DNA from 3 places in the Streptomyces sp. NPDC047085 genome. Region 3 is predicted to be linked to each of the others. Evidence: riboswitches for the same ligand, from Rfam matches in the RefSeq annotation. Region 3 holds a riboswitch; each other region holds the start of a gene.
What was found. A riboswitch is a leader RNA that binds a small molecule or an ion and turns the genes downstream of it on or off. The one in region 3 is predicted to bind thiamine pyrophosphate.
Positions count from the first base shown of each region.

Region 1: linked by a shared signal. The riboswitch ahead of thiC (phosphomethylpyrimidine synthase ThiC) and the one ahead of ABZ865_RS25900 (thiamine ABC transporter substrate-binding protein) in region 3 are both predicted to bind thiamine pyrophosphate.
Region 2: linked by a shared signal. The riboswitch ahead of thiO (glycine oxidase ThiO) and the one ahead of ABZ865_RS25900 (thiamine ABC transporter substrate-binding protein) in region 3 are both predicted to bind thiamine pyrophosphate.

Region 1 is NZ_JBEYUW010000004.1:528,716-530,908, reverse strand. It holds gene thiC (phosphomethylpyrimidine synthase ThiC) at 1-1,094, opposite strand, end outside; TPP riboswitch at 1,087-1,260, opposite strand; gene ABZ865_RS17905 (YibE/F family protein) at 1,332-2,193, shown strand, end outside.
Region 2 is NZ_JBEYUW010000001.1:920,403-922,595, reverse strand. It holds gene ABZ865_RS03960 (FAD-dependent oxidoreductase) at 1-334, opposite strand, end outside; gene ABZ865_RS03955 (hypothetical protein) at 360-713, opposite strand; TPP riboswitch at 768-880, shown strand; gene thiO (glycine oxidase ThiO) at 878-2,119, shown strand; gene thiS (sulfur carrier protein ThiS) at 2,116-2,193, shown strand, end outside.
Region 3 is NZ_JBEYUW010000008.1:117,879-120,071, reverse strand. It holds gene rlmN (23S rRNA (adenine(2503)-C(2))-methyltransferase RlmN) at 1-867, shown strand, start outside; TPP riboswitch at 893-1,000, shown strand; gene ABZ865_RS25900 (thiamine ABC transporter substrate-binding protein) at 1,069-2,142, shown strand; gene ABZ865_RS25895 (iron ABC transporter permease) at 2,181-2,193, shown strand, end outside.

The DNA of each region.
Region 1 (2,193 bases), on a different contig from region 3:
CCGGGACGCAGGCCGTCGCCCAGCGAGTAGGTGACGTCGTAGGCGGCGAGGATCTCGCAGAGCTCCTCGAAGTTCTCGTACAGGAACGATTCCTTGTGGTGCGCCAGGCACCACGCGGCCATGATCGAACCACCCCGCGAGACGATGCCGGTCTTGCGGTTGGCGGTGAGCGGGACGTACGGCAGGCGCACGCCGGCGTGGACGGTCATGTAGTCCACGCCCTGCTCGGCCTGCTCGATGACCGTGTCCTTGTAGATCTCCCAGGTCAGTTCCTCGGCCTTGCCGTCGACCTTCTCCAGGGCCTGGTAGAGCGGCACCGTGCCGATGGGGACGGGGGAGTTGCGCAGCACCCACTCGCGGGTGGTGTGGATGTTGCGGCCGGTGGAGAGATCCATGACCGTGTCGGCGCCCCAGCGGGTCGCCCAGGTCATCTTCTCGACCTCCTCCTCGATCGAGGAGGTGACGGCGGAGTTGCCGATGTTGGCGTTGACCTTCACCAGGAACCGCTTGCCGATGATCATCGGCTCGATCTCCGGGTGATTGACGTTCGCGGGCAGGACCGCACGGCCCGCCGCGATCTCCTCGCGGACGACCTCGGGCGACACGTTCTCCCGGAGGGCCACGAACTCCATCTCGGGCGTGATCTCGCCCCGGCGCGCGTACGCCAGCTGCGTCACCGCCTGACCGTCACGGCCCCGGCGCGGCTGACGCGGGCGTCCCGGGAAGACCGCGTCCAGGTTGCGCAGCCCACCGCGCGGGGAGGTGTGCTTGATCCCGTCGTCCTCGGGGCGCACGGGACGGCCCGCGTACTCCTCGGTGTCACCGCGGGCGATGATCCAGTTCTCCCGCAGCGGCGGCAGGCCCCTGCGGACGTCGGTGTCGGCGAGTGGATCGGTGTACGGGCCCGATGTGTCGTACAACGTGACCGACTGCCCGTTGGTGAGGTGCACCTGACGGACCGGCACGCGCAGGTCGGGGCGCGAACCCTCGACGTACGACTTGTGCCAGCCGATGGACTTCCCGGCCCCCGCGTCCGTCGACCCGGCGGTCGCGTTCTGCGTGGAGGCAGGCGTGCGTGCGTCCTTGTTGGTCATGAGACCTACTCCCTACGCCGGCATTACCCGGTAACAGGTTCGGCGGTCGACGCAGCGGTTTCCGTCTGCTGATGTTTCCCGTGAAACCACGTTCCACGTGAAACATCGCGAATACGGAGGTCAGCGCCCTCTCAGCCCGGTGCTCCGAGCTCCCGCGTGTGCAAAGGTGCCTCCACGCTAGCGTCATATGTGGCGTGATGAACAGTGGGCCTCCGCCGTTCTTGCAATGATCGGGCCGTGACCACGACACACCAGCCCCCGAACCCACCGCCCGGCCCACCTGGCCCACCCCACCGGCACGGCCCCGAAAACGGTGGCGGCCATGGTGCCGCAAACGGACATGGCTCCGGCGGCGGGCACGGCCACACGCACAGCCACAGCCACAGCCACGGACCCGCCGCGCCGGTCTCGAAGCATCTGCGCAAGGTCATCGCGGCGATCCTGGTCCCGTTCACCGCGGCCGTCGTGGTGGGCCTCGTGGTGCTGTGGCCCGGCGGAGCCCCGTCGCACCAGCGCACCGGCGTCGGCTTCGACCGCCAGACCCAGCAGGCCACGGTCACCAGGGTGGTCGAGGTGAGCTGCAAGTCGGTCAACGCCTCGGGGGAGACCCCGACCGGCGACACCTCCACCGCCGAGGGCAACGCGGCGCAGCAGGAGGCGAACGGCACCTGCAAGAAGGCGACGGTCCGGGTCGACAGCGGCAAGGACAAGGGCCGTACGTTCACCGAGATCGTGCAGCCGGACCAGTCACGGCAGTTGCACCAGGGCGAGAAGGTCGTGGTCGCCTACGAGCCCTCGGCGCCGAGGGATCTGCAGTACTCGGTCACCGATGTGAACCGGAAGTTCCCCATGGCGCTGCTCGCCGGGATCTTCGCGCTCGCCGTCGTGGTGGTGGGCCGGCTGCGGGGTGTCATGGCGCTGGTCGCGCTGGCCGTCAGCTTCCTGGTGCTGACCCTCTTCATCCTGCCCGCGATACTTCAGGGCTCGAATCCGCTGCTCGTGGCGGTGGTCGGGTCGAGCGCCATCATGCTCATCGCGCTCTACATGTGCCACGGACTGTCCGCCCGTACGTCGGTCGCGGTGCTCGGCACGCTGGTCT
Region 2 (2,193 bases), on a different contig from region 3:
ACGGGACGGGCCCGGCCTCGGTGTCCAGTGCGTGGTCGGCGGGGCGCACGCCCAGCGCCTCGCAGCCGAGCCGCAGTTCGATGTCGAGCGACTCGAAGTCGACGTCGAAGGCGGAGCCCTCGGACGTGCCGAGCAGCACGGCCTTGGACAGCGGCGGCCGGTCGTAGGGCTGATGGGGTTCCGCGCCGATGAGGGTCACGGTGCCCTTGAAACCCTGTTCCCGCAGGGCGACCGCGGTCTGCACCCCGGCCATGCCCGCACCCACGACGACCACGCGCCGCTCCCGTCCCGCGCCCTGGTGCGCGGTGCCTTCCTGCGCTGTCTGCTCGCTCACCCGATCACCATAGACAACTGACACGTCAGTCAGCGGGCGTGCTGCGGACCTGCTCCACGACACTCGTCCCGGCGCCCGGCTGCGACTCCCACTCCCAGGCCTCCTCCAGGCGCACCCGCCCGTCCGGAAGCTCGACGACGGTCGACACGCAGTGCCCCGAGGACGTGGTCCCGTCGTGCTTGAGCTGGACGTACCGGAAGTCCAGCCGGTCACCGTCCCGGGTGCCGACCAGATGGCCGCGTACGACGTCGCCGCCCGCGTACTCGGCCCAGATCTCGCCGTCCTTCTCGTGGTACGCGAACCGGGTACGGGTGCCCACCTGACCTGGGGCCTGGTCCGCGACCGGGGCGAGGATCAGTCCGTCGAGCGAGCGGGCCATGGGCAGAGGCTCCCTTTACAAGCGAACGGCTTCGCGGGCTAGGGTGGCCACCGTACAAGCACTCGCGGGAGCCCGGACGCACCGGGCTGAGAGGGAGGCTGGGCGGCCTCCGACCGTACGAACCTGATCCGGGTCATGCCGGCGAAGGGAGGGGCTGGACGCCCATGTCGTCACGTACGTCCGATACATCCGATGTCCTCGTCATCGGGGGCGGGATCATCGGCCTGGTCACGGCCTGGCGGGCCGCGCAGCGCGGGCTCGCCACGACCGTGGTGGACCCCGAGCCCGGCGGCGGGGCCGCGCTGGTCGCGGCGGGGATGCTGGCCGCGGTCACCGAACTGCACTACGGCGAGGAGACGCTGCTCGCCCTGAACCTGGAGTCCGCCCGCCGCTACCCCGACTTCGCGGCGGAGCTGACCGAGCTGACCGGCCATGACCTCGGCTACCGCCGCTGCGGCACCCTCGCGATCGCGCTCGATGCCGATGACCGCGCCCACCTGCGCGAACTGCACGCGCTGCAGCAGCGTTCCGGTCTGGAGGCGGAGTGGCTGTCCGGGCGGGACTGCCGACGCCTGGAGCCGATGCTCGCGCCCGGCGTGCGCGGCGGCCTCAGGGTCGACGGGGACCACCAGATCGACCCGCGGCGGCTGGCCGCGGCCCTGGTGGCCGCGTGCGAGCAGGCCGGGGTGGTCTTCCACCGGTCGTGGGCCGAGCGGCTCGACGTCGTACGGGACCGGGCCGCCGGCGTCACCACGGCGGACGGCACCGCGCTGGCCGCGGGGCAGGTGGTGCTCGCGGGCGGGAGCCTGAGCGGGCGGCTCGCGGGTGTGTCGGACGAGGTGCTGCCTCCGGTGCGGCCGGTGAAGGGCCAGGTGCTGCGGCTGACCGTGCCGCGCCGGTACGCGCCGTTCCTGAGCCGTACCGTGCGGGCCGTGGTGCGGGGCAGCCAGGTGTACCTGGTGCCCCGGGAGAACGGGGAGCTGGTCGTCGGCGCCACCAGCGAGGAGCTGGGCTGGGACACGACGGTGACGGCGGGCGGAGTGTACGAGCTGCTGCGCGACGCCCACGAGCTGGTGCCCGGCATCACGGAGCTGCCCCTCACCGAGACGCGGGCCGGGCTGCGCCCCGGCTCCCCGGACAACGCGCCGCTGCTCGGCCCGTCCGGCCTGGACGGGCTGCTGCTGGCCACCGGGCACTACCGCAACGGGGTGCTGCTCACCCCGGTCACCGGGGACGTCATGGCGGAGCTGCTGGCCGGCGGTGAACTGCCCGAGGAGGCCCGCCCGTTCACGCCGCAGCGCTTCGGCGGCGCGGCCAGGGAACAGTACGCGCCCAGGGAACAGCACACGCGCAGGGAGCAGCACGCACACATGGAACAGCACGCACGCATGGAGCAGCCCGCATGACCCTCTCCGTCACCATCTCCGTGAACGGGGAGCGCCGCGAGGTCGCCCCGGGCACCGCGCTGGACTCCCTCGTG
Region 3 (2,193 bases):
CTGATGACGGTCGTACGGCATCTGTCGACCGACGAGGGGACGACCCGCAAGACGCTGTGGCGGCTGTTCGACGGGACCCTGGTGGAGTCGGTGCTCATGCGGTACCCGGACCGGGTCACCATGTGCATCAGCTCGCAGGCCGGGTGCGGGATGAACTGCCCGTTCTGCGCGACCGGGCAGGCGGGGCTGGACCGGAATCTGTCGACCGCCGAGATCGTCCACCAGATCGTGGACGGCATGCGGGCGCTGCGGGACGGCGAGGTGCCGGGTGGGCCGGCGCGGCTGTCCAACATCGTCTTCATGGGGATGGGCGAGCCGCTCGCCAACTACAAGCGGGTCGTGGGGGCCATCCGGGCGCTCACCGATCCCGCACCGGACGGGCTCGGGCTGTCCCAGCGGGGGATCACCGTGTCGACCGTCGGCCTGGTGCCCGCCATCCACCGGTTCGCCGATGAGGGCTTCAAGTGCCGGCTCGCGATCTCCCTGCACGCGCCCGACGACGAGCTGCGCGACACCCTCGTCCCCGTGAACACGCGGTGGAAGGTGCGCGAGGTGCTGGACGCCGGCTTCGAGTACGTCGAGAAGTCCGGGCGCCGGCTCTCCATCGAGTACGCGCTCATCCGCGACATCAACGACCAAGCCTGGCGCGGTGACCGGCTCGGGCGGCTGCTCAAGGGCAAGCCCGTGCACGTCAACCTCATCCCGCTGAACCCGACTCCGGGCTCCAAGTGGACCGCCTCGCGCCCCGAGGACGAGAAGGCGTTCGTGGAGGCCATCGCCGCCCATGGGGTGCCGGTGACCATCCGGGACACCCGGGGCCAGGAGATCGACGGGGCCTGTGGTCAGCTCGCGGCCACCGAGCGGTAATCTGACCCCCGTCATTCATATCTTCATATTCCGACAGGGGAGCGCCACAGCGCTGAGAGTGCGGCAACCAGGCCGCAGACCCTCTGAACCTCGCCCAGGTCATTCTGGGTAGGAAGTTCGGTCATCACCTCAAGCTGTCGTGCCCTGCCCGGGGTCCGGGCGGGGCCGCGTTCTTCCTGGCCAACCCCAGGAGGACATCCAGTGCACAACAAGACCTTCGTGGCCCTGGCCGTCGGGCTCGGCCTCGTCACGCTGTCCGCGTGCGGGTCGACGGACGCCACGTCGTCCGCGGACTCCAAGACCGTCACCCTCGTCAGCCACGACTCGTGGGCGGTCTCCACGAACGTGGTCAAGGACTTCGAGAAGCAGTCCGGGTACAAGGTGAGGGTCCTGAAGGACGGCGACGCCGGACAGGCCGTCAACAAGGCCATCCTGACCAAGGACAACCCCCAGGGCGACGTCTTCTTCGGCGTCGACAACACCCTGCTCTCCCGCGCCCTCGACAACGGGCTCTTCCAGCCGTACGCGGCGAAGGGCCTGGACACGGTCGGCGCCGCCTACCAGCTCGACAAGGACAAGCACCGCGTCACGCCCGTCGACAGCGGAGACATCTGCGTCAATTACGACAAGGCCTACTTCAGCGAGCACAAGCTGACCCCGCCGCAGTCCTACGCCGACCTCGCCAAGCCGCAGTACAAGAACCTCCTCGTCACCGAGAACGCCGCCACCTCCTCGCCCGGCCTCGGCTTCCTGCTCGGCAGCGCCGCCCAGTTCGGCGACAACGGCTGGCAGGCCTACTGGAAGAAGCTCAAGGCCAACGGCGTCAAGGTCGTCGACGGCTGGGAGACGGCCTACTACCAGGAGTTCTCCGGTTCCTCCGAGGGCAAGAAGGCGGGCGGCGACCGGCCGCTCGTGGTGTCGTACGCGTCCTCGCCGCCCGCCGAGGTGATCTACGCCAAGAAGCGGCCCAGCACCGCCCCGACCGGGGTGTCGAACGGCACCTGCTTCCGGCAGATCGAGTTTGCCGGGCTGCTCAGCAACGCGAAGAACACCAAGGGCGGCAAGGCGTTCATCGACTTCCTGCTCACCAAGGAGTTCCAGCAGGACATGCCGCTGAACATGTTCGTGTACCCGGTGGTCGACGGCGCGAAGGTGCCCGCGGAGTTCACCGAGTACGGGCCTGCCGCCAAGAACCCCGCGACCATGGCCCCCGGCACGATCGCCGCCAACCGTGACCAGTGGGTCAAGTCGTGGACCTCGCTCGTACTGAAGTAGCCGAACGCCGGCGGGGGAACGCGGCGCGGCTCGGGCTGATGGCCCTGCCCG